Regions from separate parts of the Bacillus sp. NS1 genome, predicted to be linked through region 2. Evidence: predicted binding sites of a transcription regulator. Region 2 holds the regulator's gene; each other region holds the start of a gene.

Region 1 (4,264 bases), on a different contig from region 2:
TGAAAGGAGGAAGCGGAAGAATAAAGTAAGAGGGATTTTTGACTCCGCAATAAGACTTCAAAAATCAAATAAGGAGTGTCAAGAATGTTTGAAAAACGATTCAAAACCTCTTTACTGCCGTTATTCGCTGGATTTTTATTGCTGTTTCATTTGGTTCTGGCAGGACCAACGGCTGCGAATGCTGAAACAGCGAACAAATCGAATGAGCTGACAGCGCCATCGATCAAAAGCGGAACCATTCTTCATGCATGGAATTGGTCGTTCAATACGTTAAAACACAATATGAAGGATATTCATGATGCAGGATATACAGCCATTCAGACGTCTCCGATTAACCAAGTAAAGGAAGGGAACCAAGGAAATAAAAACATGTCGAACTGGTACTGGCTGTATCAGCCGACATCATACCAAATTGGCAACCGCTACTTAGGCACTGAACAAGAATTTAAAGAAATGTGTGCAGCAGCTGAAGAATATGGCGTAAAGGTCATTGTTGATGCAGTCATCAATCATACCACCAGTGACTATGCGGCAATTTCTAATGAGATTAAGAGTATTCCAAACTGGACTCATGGAAACACACAAATTAAAAACTGGTCCGATCGATGGGATGTCACGCAGAATTCATTGCTCGGGCTGTATGATTGGAATACACAGAATACACAAGTACAGTCCTATCTGAAACGTTTCTTAGAAAGAGCGTTGAATGATGGGGCAGACGGCTTTCGTTTTGATGCCGCCAAACATATTGAGCTTCCGGATGACGGGAATTACGGCAGTCAATTTTGGCCGAATATCACAAATACATCTGCCGAGTTCCAATACGGAGAAATTCTGCAGGATAGCGCCTCCAGAGATGCTGCATATGCGAATTATATGAATGTGACAGCATCTAACTATGGACATTCCATAAGGTCCGCTTTAAAGAATCGCAATCTGAGTGTGTCGAATATCTCCCATTATGCATCTGATGTGTCTTCCGACAAGTTAGTGACATGGGTGGAATCGCATGACACGTATGCCAATGATGATGAAGAGTCTACATGGATGAGTGATGACGATATTCGCTTAGGCTGGGCAGTGATTGCTTCTCGCTCAGGCAGTACGCCTCTTTTCTTTTCCAGGCCTGAGGGCGGCGGAAATGGTATAAGATTTCCGGGGAAAAGCCAAATAGGCGATCGCGGGAGTGCTTTATTTGAAGATCAGGCTATCACTGCGGTCAATAGATTTCACAATGTGATGGCTGGACAGCCTGAGGAGCTCTCGAATCCGAATGGAAACAACCAGATATTCATGAATCAGCGCGGCTCACACGGCGTTGTGTTGGCAAATGCAGGTTCATCTTCTGTCACTATCAATACGACAACGAAGTTACCTGATGGCAGGTATGATAATAAAGCTGGGACCGGTTCATTTCAAGTAAACGATGGTAAACTGACAGGCACGATCAATGCCAGGTCTGTGGCTGTGATTTATCCTGACGATATTGCAAATGCGCCTCATGTCTTCCTTGACAATTACAAAACAGGTGTATCACATTCTTTTAATGATCAACTGACGATCACGCTGCGTGCAGATGCGAATACAGCAAAAGCCGTTTATCAAATCAATAATGGGCAAGAGACAGCGTTTAAGGATGGAGACCAATTAACGATCGGAAAAGGAGATCCGTTTGGCACAACATACACCATCACGTTAACAGGAACGAATAGTGACGGTGTAACGAGAACTCAGAAATACAGCTTTGTAAAAAGAGACCCATCTGCGGCCAAAACCATTGGCTATCAAAATCCAAATCATTGGGGCCAAGTAAATGCTTATATCTATAAACATGATGGGGGCCGGGCAATAGAATTGACCGGATCTTGGCCGGGAAAAGCAATGACTAAGAATGCTGATGGAATTTACACGCTGACGCTGCCTGCGGATACTGATACAACGAACGCCAAAGTGATTTTTAATAATGGCAGCTCCCAAGTGCCCGGACAGAACCAGCCTGGGTTTGATTATGTGCAAAATGGTTTATATAACGACTCTGGCTTAAGCGGTTCTCTTCCTTATTGAGGGCAAGCGATCAGAGGAAAAATCCCAAAGAAACCATCATAGATGGTTTCTTTTTTGTTCATAAATCAGACAAAACTTTTCTCTTGCAATAGTTTGTGAAATGTTGCACAATATAAATGTGAAATACTTCACAAACAAACACCGAAGAAAAACATACCCTGGAAGGATGATTAATGATGAACAACCATGTAAATAAAGTAGCTTTAATCGGAGCGGGTTTTGTTGGAAGCAGTTATGCATTTGCGTTAATGAACCAAGGGATCACAGATGAGCTTGTGGTCATTGATTTAAATAAAGAAAAAGCAATGGGCGATGTAATGGATTTAAACCACGGAAAGGCGTTTGCGCCGCATCCGGTCAAAACATCTTACGGAACATATGAAGACTGCAAGGATGCTGATATTGTCTGCATCTGCGCCGGAGCAAACCAAAAACCTGGTGAGACACGCCTTGAATTAGTAGAAAAGAACTTAAAGATTTTCAAAGGCATCGTCAGTGAAGTCATGGCGAGCGGATTTGACGGCATTTTCTTAATCGCGACAAATCCGGTTGATATTCTGACTTACGCGACATGGAAATTCAGCGGACTGCCAAAAGAGCGAGTAATCGGAAGCGGCACAACACTAGATTCTGCGAGATTCCGTTACATGCTGAGCGAATACTTTGGCGCAGCGCCTCAAAACGTGCACGCGCATATTATCGGAGAGCACGGCGATACAGAGCTTCCTGTCTGGAGCCACGCGAATGTTGGCGGTGTGCCGGTCAGTGAACTCGTTGAGAAGAACGATGCGTATAAACAAGAGGAGCTAGACCAAATCGTAGATGACGTGAAAAACGCCGCTTACCATATTATTGAGAAAAAAGGTGCGACTTATTATGGTGTTGCGATGAGCCTTGCCCGTATTACAAAAGCCATTCTTCATAATGAAAACAGCATTTTAACTGTCAGCACATATTTGGACGGGCATTACGGCGCAGATGACGTATACATTGGCGTTCCGGCTGTCGTAAACCGCGAAGGTATTGCAGGCATCACTGAGCTGAATTTAAATGAGAAAGAAAAAGAACAGTTCCTTCACAGCGCAGGTGTCCTTAAAAACATTTTAAAACCTCATTTTGCAGAACAACAAGTCAACTAATCGCAACTATAGAGTAAAGGGCTGATTGTCAATGTGGGAGCAGTTGTATGATCCGTTTGGAAACGAGTATGTGAGCGCACTCGTGGCGCTCACTCCGATTCTCTTTTTTCTCTTGGCTTTAACTGTTTTTAAAATGAAAGGCATTCTTGCGGCATTTCTTACGCTAGCCGTCAGTTTCTTCGTCTCCGTATTTGCATTTCATATGCCGGTTGAAAAAGCAATTTCTTCTGTTTTGTTAGGAATCGGGAGCGGGCTGTGGCCGATCGGCTACATCGTCCTGATGGCGGTATGGCTGTATAAAATCGCAGTGAAAACCGGGAAGTTTACCATTATTCGGTCCAGCATTGCCGGCATTTCGCCTGACCAACGATTACAGCTATTATTAATTGGTTTTTGTTTTAACGCGTTTTTGGAAGGCGCGGCCGGTTTTGGTGTTCCGATTGCGATTAGTGCGGCGCTGCTCGTCGAACTTGGTTTTAAACCGTTAAAAGCGGCGGCGCTCTGCTTGATTGCGAACGCAGCCTCTGGAGCCTTTGGGGCGATCGGGATTCCTGTGATTACAGGGGCGCAGATAGGTGATTTGTCTGCTCTTCAGCTGTCACGGACATTGGTGTGGACACTGCCAATGATCTCATTTTTGATACCGTTTCTGCTTGTATTCCTATTAGACCGAATGAAAGGAATCAAACAGACATGGCCTGCCCTGTTAGTTGTGAGCGGTGCGTATACAGCGGTTCAGACACTGACAATGGCAGTGCTCGGACCGGAATTAGCAAACATTTTGGCGGCCTTATTCAGCATGGGCGGGCTTGCGCTCTTCCTCCGCAAATGGCAGCCGAAAGAGATTTACCGGGAGGAAGGAGCCGGCGAGACTGGTGCAAAAAAAGCATACAGTGCCGCTGACATTGCGAAAGCGTGGTCTCCTTTCTACATTTTAACTGCGGCGATCACAATCTGGAGCCTTCCTGCCTTCAAAGCGCTTTTCCAAGAAGGCGGGCTGTTATATCAAACAACACTTTTATTGAAAATGCCTTTTCTGCATCAGCAAATGATGAAAATGC
Region 2 (4,264 bases):
CGCCGAGCGGTTTTGACATGACTTCCATTCGCTCAAGCTGCTTTCGGCGGCTTTGTGCTCTTTTTGTAGTAGAAGCACGCGCCAGATTTCGGTCTACGAAGTCCTGAAGCTTTGCGATTTCATCCTGCTGCTTTTCATACACTTTAAGATCTTTTTCATATTGCGCGGCTTTTTGGTCGAGATAAGCGCTGTAGTTGCCGTGATATTTTTTGCTTTCAGCTCTTGATACCTCGTATACTTGGTTTACGACTTTGTCCAAAAAATAGCGGTCATGCGAAACGATCAGAATGGCGCCTGAATAGCCTTGCAAATAATGTTCAAGCCAGGTTAGTGTATCAATATCCAGATGGTTTGTCGGCTCATCGAGAATGAGCAAATCAGGCTGTGTTAACAGAAGCTTACCGAGGGCCAGCCTTGTTTTCTGGCCCCCGCTGAGGCTTTGCACCTGTGTTGAATCGTCAAAATGGCTGAAGCCGAGTCCATGAAGCACAGATCTGACATCCGCTTCATATTGATAGCCGCCTTTATCTTTGAATTCCTGCTGAAGCCGGTCATAGGTTTTCATGATGCTTTCCAATTCACCGGGATCAGCTGCCGCCATTTTTTCTTCGATAGCCCGCATTTCCTTTTCCATTTCTTTTAAGTGGTCAAAAACAGTCAGCAGCTCTTCTTTTATGGTAAGCTTAGAATCCAAGCCCGTATGCTGGGCAAGATATCCCATTGTAATATCTTTCGGTTTAATAACTTCGCCCTTTTCATACGAAAGCTGGCCTGCGATAATTTTAAGCAGCGTGGATTTTCCCGCGCCATTTCTTCCAACAATGGCGATGCGATCACGATTTCTGACTTCCAGCTTTATATTGTTTAAAATAGTATCAGCACCAAATGATTTGGACAGCTGATTAACTTGTAAGATCATCATATTATTTCACCTCTGCTATAATAAGTTAAGTGTAGCTTATGAACCAGAAGTCAGCAAACAATACATTGGCCGAATAAGACATAGAGAAGAAAATAGTGTATGATCTGTTTAAGGAGAGTTTTAATATGAATGAATTTTCTCATTTTAATGAACAGGGCAGAGCCCAGATGGTAGACATCAGCGAAAAATCTTCGTCTGTCCGTACTGCGGCGGCCGTTTCAAGCGTACACATGAAGAATGAAGTGTACGAGAAAATACAAAGTCATGATATCGGCAAAGGAGATGTACTGGCTGTTGCGCAGGTTGCAGGCATTATGGCCGCAAAGCAAACGTCGAATATCATTCCGATGTGCCATCCGCTTTCACTGAGCGGGGTAGATATATCGTTTGACTGGAAAATAAAAGAAGCAGAAGTTATACTTCATATAAAAGCACAGGTCAAAACGAAAGGGAGTACAGGTGTGGAAATGGAAGCGCTCACTTCTGCATCGGTGTGTGCTCTTACCGTTTACGATATGTGCAAGGCCCTTGATAAGGGGATGGTCATCGGCCCTACTTTCTTGCTGGAGAAGACAGGCGGGAAAAACGGTGACTTTAAAAGAGAACTATCCGAGTATAATTTGGAGGACCAAAAATGAATAAGGATCAATCAAAAATTCCGCAGGCGACGGCAAAACGGCTGCCGCTTTACTATCGCTTTTTAAAGAATCTGCATGCGTCAGGAAAACAGCGTGTCTCATCCGCTGAACTCAGTGATGCCGTAAAGGTTGATTCTGCCACGATTCGCAGGGATTTTTCCTATTTTGGAGCTCTTGGCAAAAAAGGATATGGATATAATGTCGATTATTTACTGTCATTTTTCCGAAAAACGCTTGATCAGGATGAGATGACAGACGTTATCTTGATTGGTGTCGGGAACTTGGGAACGGCATTTCTTCACTATAATTTCACAAAAAATAATAACACAAAAATTTCTATGGCTTTTGATATAAATGAGAGTAAAATAGGAACTGAGGTAGGCGGCGTGCCTGTCTATAACCTTGATGACCTTGAACAACACGTAAAAAATGAATCAGTTGCCATTCTTACAGTGCCAGCAGTTGCCGCTCAATCCATTACAGACAGATTGGTCGCGTTAGGAATCAAGGGAATTCTTAATTTTACGCCGGCCCGTTTGAATGTGCCGGAACACATTCGAATTCATCATATAGATTTAGCTGTAGAGCTTCAGTCACTGGTTTATTTCTTGAAGCATTATTCAGTTTTAGAGGAAATCGAATAGAGGGAAAGGAGGAGCCCACATATGCCGATCGGTCCTGGAAGCCTTGCTGTTATCGCAATCGTTGCTCTGATCATCTTCGGTCCCAAAAAGCTGCCTGAGTTGGGGAAAGCTGCGGGAGACACACTTCGTGAATTCAAAAATGCTACTAAAGGATTAACGAGTGATGACGAGGAAAAAAAGAAAGAAGATCAGTAAGTTAGGATGACACGAATGAAAGTGAATCAAATGTCGCTGCTGGAGCATATTGCTGAGCTTCGAAAACGATTGCTGGTTGTGGCGCTGGCATTTGTCGTTTTCTTTATCGCAGGATTTTTTTTAGCGAAGCCTATGATTGTTTATCTGCAAAAAACGGATGAAGCGAAGGAGCTTACGCTTAATGCGTTTAATCTGACAGACCCGCTTTTCGTGTTTATGCAGTTTGCGTTTATCATCGGGATTGTCCTGACCTCACCGATTATTCTTTATCAGATTTGGGCTTTTGTGAGCCCAGGTCTCTATGAGAAAGAGCGCAAAGTAACGCTCAGCTACATTCCGATCTCTATATTGCTTTTTTTAGCGGGCTTATCTTTTTCATATTATATTTTATTTCCTTTTGTTGTTGATTTTATGAAGCGGATCTCTCAGGACTTGAATGTCAATCAGGTAATTGGAATTAATGAGTATTTTCATTTTCTTCTGCAGCTGACGATTCCGTTTGGACTGTTGTTCCAAATGCCAGTCATCCTCATGTTTTTGACCAGGCTTGGAATTGTGACACCGATGTTCTTAGCGAAAATCAGAAAGTATGCGTATTTTACGCTGCTGGTAATCGCTGCCCTGATTACTCCGCCTGAGCTTTTGTCTCATATGATGGTCACTGTTCCGCTGTTGATTTTATATGAAATCAGTATACTTATATCGAAGGCCGCCTATCGGAAAGCGCAGAAAAGCAGTGCTGCCGATCAGGACGTGTCTTCCGGGCAATCATAAAAAATCCATTTCTCATGAGAGAAATGGATTTTCTTTATTTCTGGTTCTTTTTGATTTTAAATGAAAAGGCGAACATCTTAAAAGAAATGCTGATGTTGTAAGCGGCGAACACCATCAGCAGGATGGAGTAAAATGACCACATGCTGCCTGGCGAGCTTGCGGCAAGATAAGTAAAGATGCACCCTACGGCAAAATAGATCATTCCCCAAACTACCGGGTTTCTCATAAAAATAATCCTCCAATAATCAATTGCATTTGTGTGCTCTGCTGTTCAAGGTACTTCTGAACAGGCTCAAGCTGCATGATGACGACAAATGTATTCATCATGACATGGGCGAAAATCGGCACCCATATCCGTTTTGTTCTCGCATACAAGAAGGCAAAGGTAAAGCCCATTGCTGTATAAAGAAGAAGATGCTTCAAATCAGCGTGAACAATACCGAAAATAACTGAGCTGATCAGTCCGGCAAAGAAGAAATTTGTTTTTTCGTACAGTGCGCCGAAAATGATTTTTCTGAAGATGATTTCTTCTAATATAGGCCCGACGATAGAAGAAACCATAATCATGAGCGGGACTGCCTGAATGACATCCAGAATAGCTTGTGTATTTTCTGATTCTCTTCCGATGCCGAATACATAATATTCAATAGAGCCTGCTAATCCTTGAGAGAAAAGGGCAATGAAAAAACCGGCTATCGCCCAAAGGATAGAAAGTCCGACAGAGTCTTTCCGGCCATTTCGCAGCGTTGTTTTCGGAACAGTTCGCAGAATGAGCAGAACGACTACGAGACAGGCAATAAAACTGATAACGGACCATAATCCTTGTGCGTGCAGCATATTCTCATTGGTAGGCTGTCCTCCGGCATAACCGAATCTAAATAACAAGGGAATCCCGATTAATGCGGAAAACTGCATGATGATATATGTCAAAATAATAAACCAATACTGTTTTCTCAAATGGTATGTACTCCTTTGTTAAATGGGTTTCGTTCATCTACAGCTATTGTAACATAATCGGAACAGGGGTGAAAAAACAAAGGGATAAGGGAGCTGAAAAGAATCATGTAAGCGTGAAAAATTTTTTATCTTAT
Region 3 (4,264 bases), on a different contig from region 2:
TTTTCCAAACATTCCGGTGTTATCTTCTGTTCATGTATATTCAAGAAAACAACTCCTTTTACTGAAAAAAATAGTAGGTTATCGTTGAAGAATAGCACAGATGGCACAGATTTCACATAAGAAAAAAGAAGGATTTCCTACATAAGTGTCCAAATTCCGACGTTCATTTCAGATTTTCCGATCGATCTGGCCGTTATTTCATGATTTCCCGGGAAAGGAAAATATCTCGCACTGAAAACCTCTTCTCCATTATTGATAAAGATTTCTATAGATGACGCATCGATAAACATGTGCACGGTATGCAAATCCTTGATGCGGCAATGTCTCGCTTCTGTTCGTTTTCCATCGAAGCTCGTCCGCTCCAGCGTAACAACCCCCTTGTTCTTATCAAAGGAGAACGCAGCCGTACCGCGGATACTGATTGAAAAGCCAGACTCTGTATCAATATCTTCAATCAAGATCTCAGCTCTTTCAGGGTTTTCAACCGGAAGCGCACCAGATGATTCATGCATGTTGATTTGTATTTTCTTCTCATTTCTGCGCATGGCTTTCAGCTCAGGCAGCGGCTGCTGAATCAGCTTCTCTCCTGATAGCGTCAGCTGTCTCGGCAGCGTCATACAGTGAATCCAGTGATAGTCAATCGTCGGATGAGACCCTTCATCCTGATCAGGCACAGCCATCCATGCAAACAAAATCCGCCTTCCCTGATCGTCTTCAAGTGTTTGTGGCGCGTAAAAATCAAAACCTTGATCAAGCTCTGTAAAAGCGCCATGCTTCAGTTCAGGCTTGTTATAATCGAGACGCCCGACAAAATAACCTGATTGATACACGTTCTGATAACGAAAACCCTCAGCCTCAAGACCCTGAGGCGAGACAATCAGCACATCGGATCCCTGAAGAGAAAACAAGTCAGGGCATTCCCACATGTACCCGAAATCGGTTAGCCCGTTAAAGCCCGCGCCAGTTATCGGGCCGAGAAATCTCCACTCTATCAGGTTATCAGAAGCAAACAAAACAGCGTGTCCTTGCATATTCTCCGTTTGTGCACCGATTACCATGTACCATGTGCCTTCATGCTCCCATACCTTCGGATCGCGAAAATGGGGCGTGTATCCTTCTGGGAGGCGGGCGACGACACCCTTTTTCTCAAAGGTCAGCCCGTCGTCAGATACAGCAAGGCACTGATATGTTTCCCGATTCCCATCCTGATCCCTGACATTTCCTGTGTAAAACAGATAGAGCCGATCGTCTTTCGTGACACCGCTGCCCGAGTAGCAGCCGTTTTTATCGAACCAATCACTCGGAGCGAGCGCAATGTCTTCCCGCTTCCAATTCACAACATCCTGTGTCGTATAATGCCCCCAAAATTTCGCGCCGTGCCCCGTCTGAAACGGCTGCCACTGAAAGAATACATGATAGCTGCCCTTCCAATATATCACGCCATTCGGGTCATTCAGCAGCCCAACCGGCGGCATGATGTGAAAATGCTGGCGATGCGGATCACTGTCAGCGATAGGCTCTTTTTTCTCCACTTCTTCATAAGCCCGGCGGCGAAGCTCGTGATCATATGCTGTCATTTTTTTCTCCCCTCATCCTCATTAATCTTCATGATAAACGCTGCAATGAACGCTGACACTGCCGCAATGGCCATCCCAATCAGATAGTTGATCAAGTTGCCCATGCCAAACGGCGCAGCAATGGCGATCATCGGAATACCCGTTAACCCATAAGCGTTTGCAGCAACATGAGTAAAGACGACATATGCACCGCCCAATGCGCCTCCGATCATCGCGGCGATAAACGGTTTTCGGTAGCGAAGGTTAACTCCGAATATGACGGGCTCAGTAATGCCGAGAAAAGCGGAAAATGCAGCCGGAAGCGCGATTTCTTTTGTCTTTGCCTTTTTCGCCATAAAGAAGACGGCAAGGCCTGCCCCGCCCTGTGCGACATTCGCCATTGACCAGATCGGCAGCAAATAGTTTTTGCCTATATCTGCAATAAGCCCTGCCTCAATCGCATGGAAGCTGTGATGAACGCCTGTCAGCACGATAAGTGAATACGTGCCACCGAAAATCAGACCCGCAACAAAACCGGCATGGTCATATACATAAGTTAAAGCAACCGTAATCCCGGAGCCAAGCGCTCTTCCCAGAGGGCCAATCGCAATAAAAGCAACAAACCCGGTGACAATTACAGTAACAAAAGGTGTAACAAGCAAATCTACCGCATGCGGAACCACTTTTCTTGTCCATTTCTCTACCTTGCTCATTACATAAACCGCCAGCAGAACAGGGATGACAGTTCCCTGATAGCCTAGAAGCGCAATATCAAATCCGAAAAGATGCATATAATCAGGTGTCGCTTCAGCCAAACCCCATGGATTCAAGAGGTTTGGATGAATCATGATTCCCCCGATGACCGCTCCCAAGTACGGGTTGCTGCCAAATTCTTTTGAAGCGCTTACTCCGATTAGAATCGGCAAGAAAATGAATGCTGCACTTGAAAACATATCAAGCAGCTGAAAAACTGCAGAATCCTTGCTCATCCAATGAAACGCATTGATCATACCCAGCAATCCCATTAATAGGCCGCTGGCTACAATAGCCGGGATAATTGGGACAAAAATATTAGAAAGCGTTTTCGCAAATCTCGCAGCGGGATTCAGCTTTTCTTTTGCCGCATCCTGATGATTTACGTGTTCCTCACGCTCAATATCAGCTTCTTTAGAAAAAGCATCGAATACTTTATTCACAAGGCCCGTTCCGAAAATGATCTGGTACTGGCCAGAGCTGCTGAAAGCGCCTTTGACGCCATCAAGCTCTTCTACTTGTGCTTGATCTATCTTTGATTCATCTTTAATCACTAAACGCAGTCTTGTTGCACAATGAGCCGCACTGATAATATTTTCCTTCCCACCGAGAAGCTCAATGAGGCGTATTGCAGTCTCTTTGTAATCCATTTGTTTCTCCCCCTTTTATTTAAACAAAAAAGACCTAAAATTCGCCAACGAATAAAGGACACAGCGATCCTTTTTCATTTACGCAAATTTTAGGTCTTGCCTGCTTTACCAGTCACAATCCCGCTTATTTAGATTGAGAATACGCTTTCATCATAAATCATGATAGCGTTTTCGTCAACTGTTTTTTAGTTAAATAGTTTGATAAAACATATAGACATAAATTCGTAAAAATTAATTGTGAAGTATTTCACAATATCATGCTATACTATGCTCAACCATAAAAGAAAGCAGGAAAAGACAATGGAAGCTCAAGCATTGCAAAAGGTTGAACAGTACGCTTTGAAAAAACAAAACATATTTGTTTCTAGCAAAATCCGTTATGTGCTCAGATCCATTTTAGCCAGCATGTTTATCGGTTTCGGCATTACAGCCGCAAGTAAAACAGGCAGCTATTTCTCCATGGCGGATTCTCCGTTTGCCTTTCCGGCAGCCGCTGTCACATTCGGGGCCGCAATACTGCTGATTGCTTACGGGGGCGGGGATTTATTTACCGGCAACACCTTTTATTTCACTTATACCGCGCTCCGAAAAAAAATCCGCTGGCGCGATACCCTGTACCTGTGGATGTTTAGCTATGCCGGCAATTTGATCGGCGCCATTCTATTTGCCATTCTGATCAGCGCGACAGGACTTTTTGAGGAGGCTTCTATTCATTCCTTTTTGATTCATCTGGCAGAGCACAAAATGGAGCCGCCCGCTTCTGAGCTGTTTTTCAGAGGAATGCTTTGCAATTGGCTTGTGTGCCTCGCCTTTTTTATTCCGATGTCTCTCAAAGACGAAGGAGCAAAGCTGTTTGCCATGATGCTTTTCGTTTTCTGTTTCTTTATTTCCGGTTTTGAGCACAGCATTGCCAATATGTGCACATTCGCCATCTCCCTTTTGATCGAGCACCCTGATACGTTGACACTGATGGGGGCAGTCAGAAACTTAATTCCTGTGACGCTCGGCAATCTGACCGCGGGAATGGTAATGATGGGCTGGATGTACTACACGCTCAATCCCGATAAATAAAAAAAACTTCCAGAGATCACTCCCTGCAAGTCAATGCGGTTATTCCGAGAGATCTTGAAGACGCTGGACATGCAGCGTGATATAGCCGGCCTCGGACTCCGGCAAATGTAATTGATATTCATTTTTCAAAAACTCCGCCAGCTCCAGCGCACATTGATAGGCAAATGAATACTTTTTTTGGATGAAATAAAGCATCTCCTCGTCCATACGATGGAGCGCTTCATTTGATTCCAA
Region 4 (4,264 bases), on a different contig from region 2:
TTTCTAGAATACCGATCGTTTTCACAGGCCAATCCTTTCCGTGAAACAACCATGCCCGCAAACTGCTTGGGATAAAAGCAAGAAATGCCCATCCTGCTCCGAGAAGAGCGGATAAAAAGGGGAGGAGCAGGTGATATCCCCATGACCAGTATGCAAAAAACCTGTTCTTTCGTTCCCGGATCACCGACTTTACATAAAAAGAACTCCCGATAAAAAATAAAGCAGATTGTAAGAATATAAACCAAGCCCAGCCGTCGAGCGTTCCTGTCCCCAGCCAGCAGCTCGCAAGCCCGCCTGAACAAAAGAACAAGACACCCGCAATATCATTCACTAATGCTCGTTCGTTTTTTCGGCGGGCAAAATACATATGGATGAGAAACAGCGGCAATAAAGAAACGCCAACCCAGATGAGCGGCGGCTTATGAAAGACAGAAATAATTAGAAAGCAGCAGGCCGGAACACCGTAATAATATACCCACTTTTGATAGGGTTTGATCTGTTTCTTTTTCAAGGCGAGCGTGATGGGATAAACCGCCAAGTAAAGGAAAAGCCATCCTAGGAAGAGCGGAATATGCCAGAGAACGGGACCGCCCTTGACGATGCCGAGTAAAAATGGAGTCAGCAGCATCGCCCATGCGCCGTGCTGCTTCGGAATCAGCGCCTTCATCGAAATCCTCCTTTTTTATTTTATTATAAATGCGTTCATCCTCCTGATAAGTGACATTCATCATACAGGCTGTGAAATACATCACTGCTGTACAGGCTCATTCGAGCTACACTAAAGCTATCCTTAGCACAGGAGGCTTTCCTATGAATCAGTGTGACTATTTATTATTTCTGAAACAACTCCCTATGTTTAATGAAGTGCCTCTATCCATTGTCGAAACCATGCTGAAAAACGGGACGTTTATCCGCGGCTCATCTGATCAGTCTCCATCCTTTCTACATTCTCAATCCGTTTATATTGTATTAAAAGGCAGTGTCCGTTTTATAGACAGCAGGCTCCCTGAAGGATCGAAAACCGTTGCACTGTGGGAAAAAGGCGATGTGTTTCCGATTGATGAAAAAGGCGGGCTGTATTTATCGCCATTTATCGCAGTCAATGCCACTTCAGACATTCTGATTCTCAATATTCCTTATTACATATTTAAGAAAATGATGTCTTACAATGCGCAGCTGCAAATGAATTTTTTGGCCATGCTTCAGCAAAATGTCTTTTGTTCCTATCAATTATTTTTGCGTTATCTGCATACATCACAAGATGAAAATGCCGAGCCCGGTTCTTAAATAGAGCCGGTTTTTTTGATCTTTGAATGAAAGGCGGCTAATGACTCAGGCGTCCTGCCTGAACGCCTTCATTCATCACATCCCTGTGAAAGTCCTTCCTTCTCCTTTCTGTGAACATTTTGTGAAAAAAGCAGAGTGTGTGACATAGTTCACAAGGAAATGCGCTGTCTCTGTTTATAGTGAACTTAGCATCATCTGACTCGGAAGGAGTGAACTCTCATGAAGAAAAAGAAAATGAGTCCGTTGTTTAGGAGATTGAATTATTTCTCTCCTATCGAACACCATTCAAATAAACATAGCCAAACCAGCCGCGAAGATCGCGATTGGGAGAATGTATACAGAAACAGATGGCAGTACGACAAAGTCGTTCGCTCCACCCACGGCGTCAACTGCACGGGGTCATGCAGCTGGAATATTTATGTGAAAAACGGAATTGTCACGTGGGAAGGACAAAACTTGAATTATCCATCAACAGGCCCGGATATGCCTGATTTCGAACCGAGAGGCTGTCCGCGGGGAGCCAGTTTTTCATGGTATATCTACAGCCCGCTCCGTGTGAAATACCCATACGTGCGCGGTGTGCTGATCAATTTGTGGCGGGAAGCACTGCAGGCCCACCAAAATCCATTGGATGCTTGGAAATCAATCGTTGAAAATCCTGAAAAAGCGAAGTCCTATAAACAGGCAAGAGGGAAAGGCGGTTTTGTGCGTGCTGAATGGTCGGAGGTGCTGAAGCTGATTTCAGCCTCTCTGCTCTATACAGTTATGAAGTACGGGCCTGACCGGAACGTCGGTTTTTCTCCGATTCCAGCTATGTCAATGATCAGCCATGCATCAGGCTCACGGTTTATGTCGTTAATCGGCGGCCCTATGCTTAGTTTTTATGACTGGTACGCGGACCTTCCTCCGGCATCCCCGCAAATTTGGGGTGACCAGACGGACGTTCCGGAAAGCAGTGATTGGTACAATTCAGGCTATATCATCACATGGGGTTCCAACGTTCCGTTAACGAGAACGCCTGACGCGCATTTTTTGGCGGAGGCCCGTTATAAAGGCGCTAAGGTTATTTCGATCAGCCCGGATTTTGCAGAATCCTCAAAGTTTGCGGATGACTGGCTGAGTATCCGCCAAGGGACTGACGGAGCGCTTGCGATGGCCATGGGTCACGTCATTTTGCAGGAATATTACGTGAACCAAGCGACGGAACGTTTCATTGAGTACGCAAAGCAATACACGGATTTTCCGTTCTTCGTCACACTCTCAAAAGAAAATGGCATCTACACAGCTGGACGTTTTTTGCATGCGAAGGACATCGGGCGGCAGACAAAGCATGATCAGTGGAAGCCTGCGGTCTGGGATGAGCAAACAAGCGCATTTGCCATACCGCAAGGGACAATGGGCTCCCGCTGGGACGGGCAGCAGAAATGGAACCTGCACATGATCGATGAAGAAACCGGAGAACCGATTGAACCCCGTCTCTCTGTGCTGGGGATAGAGGACGAAATCGGCACGGTGCGCATCCCGTATTTTTCAAATGACGGAAACAAAGTGCTTGAGCGGGATCTTCCTATAAAAAAACTGAACCTGAACGGCGAAGAGGTATGTGTCACGACCGTGTTTGACTTGATACTGGCCAACTACGGCGTGAACCGGGGCATCGGCGAACAATCAGCTGTCTCTTATGATGATCCTGAGCCGTTCACGCCTGCCTGGCAGGAACAGATGACAGGAATCAAAAAAGAAGCCGTCATAAAGATAGCCAGAGAGTTTGCCCAAAATGCGATCGATACAGACGGCCGATCCATGATTATCGTAGGGGCAGGGATCAACCACTGGTTCAACTCCGACACGATCTACCGGGCAGTGTTAAATCTTGTATTACTGGTAGGCGCCCAAGGCGTAAACGGCGGGGGCTGGGCCCATTATGTGGGGCAGGAAAAGCTCCGTCCTGCTGAAGGGTGGCAGACGATTGCAAATGCAAAGGACTGGGAGGGCGTGCCCAAGCTGCAAAACGGCACCTCATTTTTCTACTTTGCGACAGACCAGTGGCGTTACGAGGACCAGCCGATCAGTGACTTAGCTTCACCGATTGGTGCGTCATCCCGCTACAAGCATCACGCCGATTACAATGTGCTGGCAGCGCGATTAGGATGGCTTCCGTCTTACCCGACGTTCAATCAAAACGGCATCGATCTGTACAAAGAAGCTGAAAAAGCAGGGGCAACAACACCTGAAGACGTTGGTGCGTACGTGGCCTCACAGCTTCAAGAGAAAAAGCTGAAATTTGCGATTGAAGATCCAGACAATGAAGTGAATTTCCCAAGGAATCTCTTCGTATGGCGGGCAAACCTGATCTCCAGCTCAGGGAAAGGGCATGAATATTTTCTCAAGCATTTGCTGGGGACGACGAATGGTTTAATGAATGACGACAGCGACAGCATCCGCCCTGAAGAAATCAAATGGCGGGAGCAGGCGCCGGAAGGAAAGCTCGACTTATTAATCAATCTTGATTTTCGAATGGCGGGAACGGCGCTGTATTCTGATATCGTGCTGCCGGCAGCGACATGGTATGAAAAACACGATCTCAGCAGTACAGATATGCATCCGTTCATCCATCCTTTTGCCCCAGCGATCTCGGCTCCGTGGGAATCGAAGTCAGACTGGGATATTTTCAAGGCACTGTCAAAAGCCGTTTCCGAGCTGGCAGAAGAAGTCGATATGGAGCCGGTAAAAGAAGTAGTCGCGACGCCGCTCCTCCATGACACCGTGCAGGAATTGGCCCAGCCATTCGGCAAAATCAACGACTGGAGCAAGGGCGAATGTGAAGCCATTCCGGGAAAAACGATGCCGAACATCCAAGTTGTTGAACGGGATTACAAGCACATTTTTTATAAAATGACCGCGCTCGGTCCTCATGCCGGTTTAAAACCGAGCGGAACAAAAGGGATGAGCTGGTCGATCGCCAATGAATATGAAT

The links. Region 2 encodes Rex, which represses fermentation and respiration genes when NADH is low (regulators of the CRP and FNR family bind a similar motif). Its sites were predicted from a motif close to TTGTGAAATATTTCACAA; they were not measured.
Region 1: the regulator Rex is predicted to act here: its motif matches at 2,181-2,198, upstream of AC4CV5_RS19200 (L-lactate dehydrogenase).
Region 3: the regulator Rex is predicted to act here: its motif matches at 3,195-3,212, upstream of AC4CV5_RS01735 (formate/nitrite transporter family protein).
Region 4: the regulator Rex is predicted to act here: its motif matches at 1,425-1,442, upstream of AC4CV5_RS02090 (nitrate reductase subunit alpha).

The regions. Positions count from the first base shown of each region.
Region 1 covers NZ_JBZAZF010000006.1:154,237-158,500, forward strand. Annotated here, with positions in the region: gene amyE (alpha-amylase) at 85-2,064, shown strand; gene AC4CV5_RS19200 (L-lactate dehydrogenase) at 2,238-3,203, shown strand; gene AC4CV5_RS19205 (L-lactate permease) at 3,235-4,264, shown strand, end outside.
Region 2 covers NZ_JBZAZF010000011.1:5,124-9,387, forward strand. Annotated here, with positions in the region: gene AC4CV5_RS20465 (ABC-F family ATP-binding cassette domain-containing protein) at 1-922, opposite strand, end outside; gene moaC (cyclic pyranopterin monophosphate synthase MoaC) at 1,048-1,560, shown strand; gene AC4CV5_RS20475 (redox-sensing transcriptional repressor Rex) at 1,557-2,204, shown strand; gene tatAY (sec-independent protein translocase protein TatAY) at 2,226-2,399, shown strand; gene tatC (twin-arginine translocase subunit TatC) at 2,406-3,173, shown strand; gene AC4CV5_RS20490 (YdiK family protein) at 3,208-3,399, opposite strand; gene AC4CV5_RS20495 (CPBP family intramembrane glutamic endopeptidase) at 3,396-4,130, opposite strand.
Region 3 covers NZ_JBZAZF010000001.1:340,401-344,664, reverse strand. Annotated here, with positions in the region: gene AC4CV5_RS01750 (hypothetical protein) at 1-44, opposite strand, end outside; gene sacA (sucrose-6-phosphate hydrolase) at 138-1,577, opposite strand; gene scrA (PTS system sucrose transporter subunit IIBC) at 1,574-2,959, opposite strand; gene AC4CV5_RS01735 (formate/nitrite transporter family protein) at 3,260-4,030, shown strand; gene sacT (sac operon transcriptional antiterminator SacT) at 4,070-4,264, opposite strand, start outside.
Region 4 covers NZ_JBZAZF010000001.1:408,608-412,871, forward strand. Annotated here, with positions in the region: gene AC4CV5_RS02080 (YwiC-like family protein) at 1-667, opposite strand, end outside; gene arfM (Crp/Fnr family transcriptional regulator ArfM) at 811-1,287, shown strand; gene AC4CV5_RS02090 (nitrate reductase subunit alpha) at 1,507-4,264, shown strand, end outside.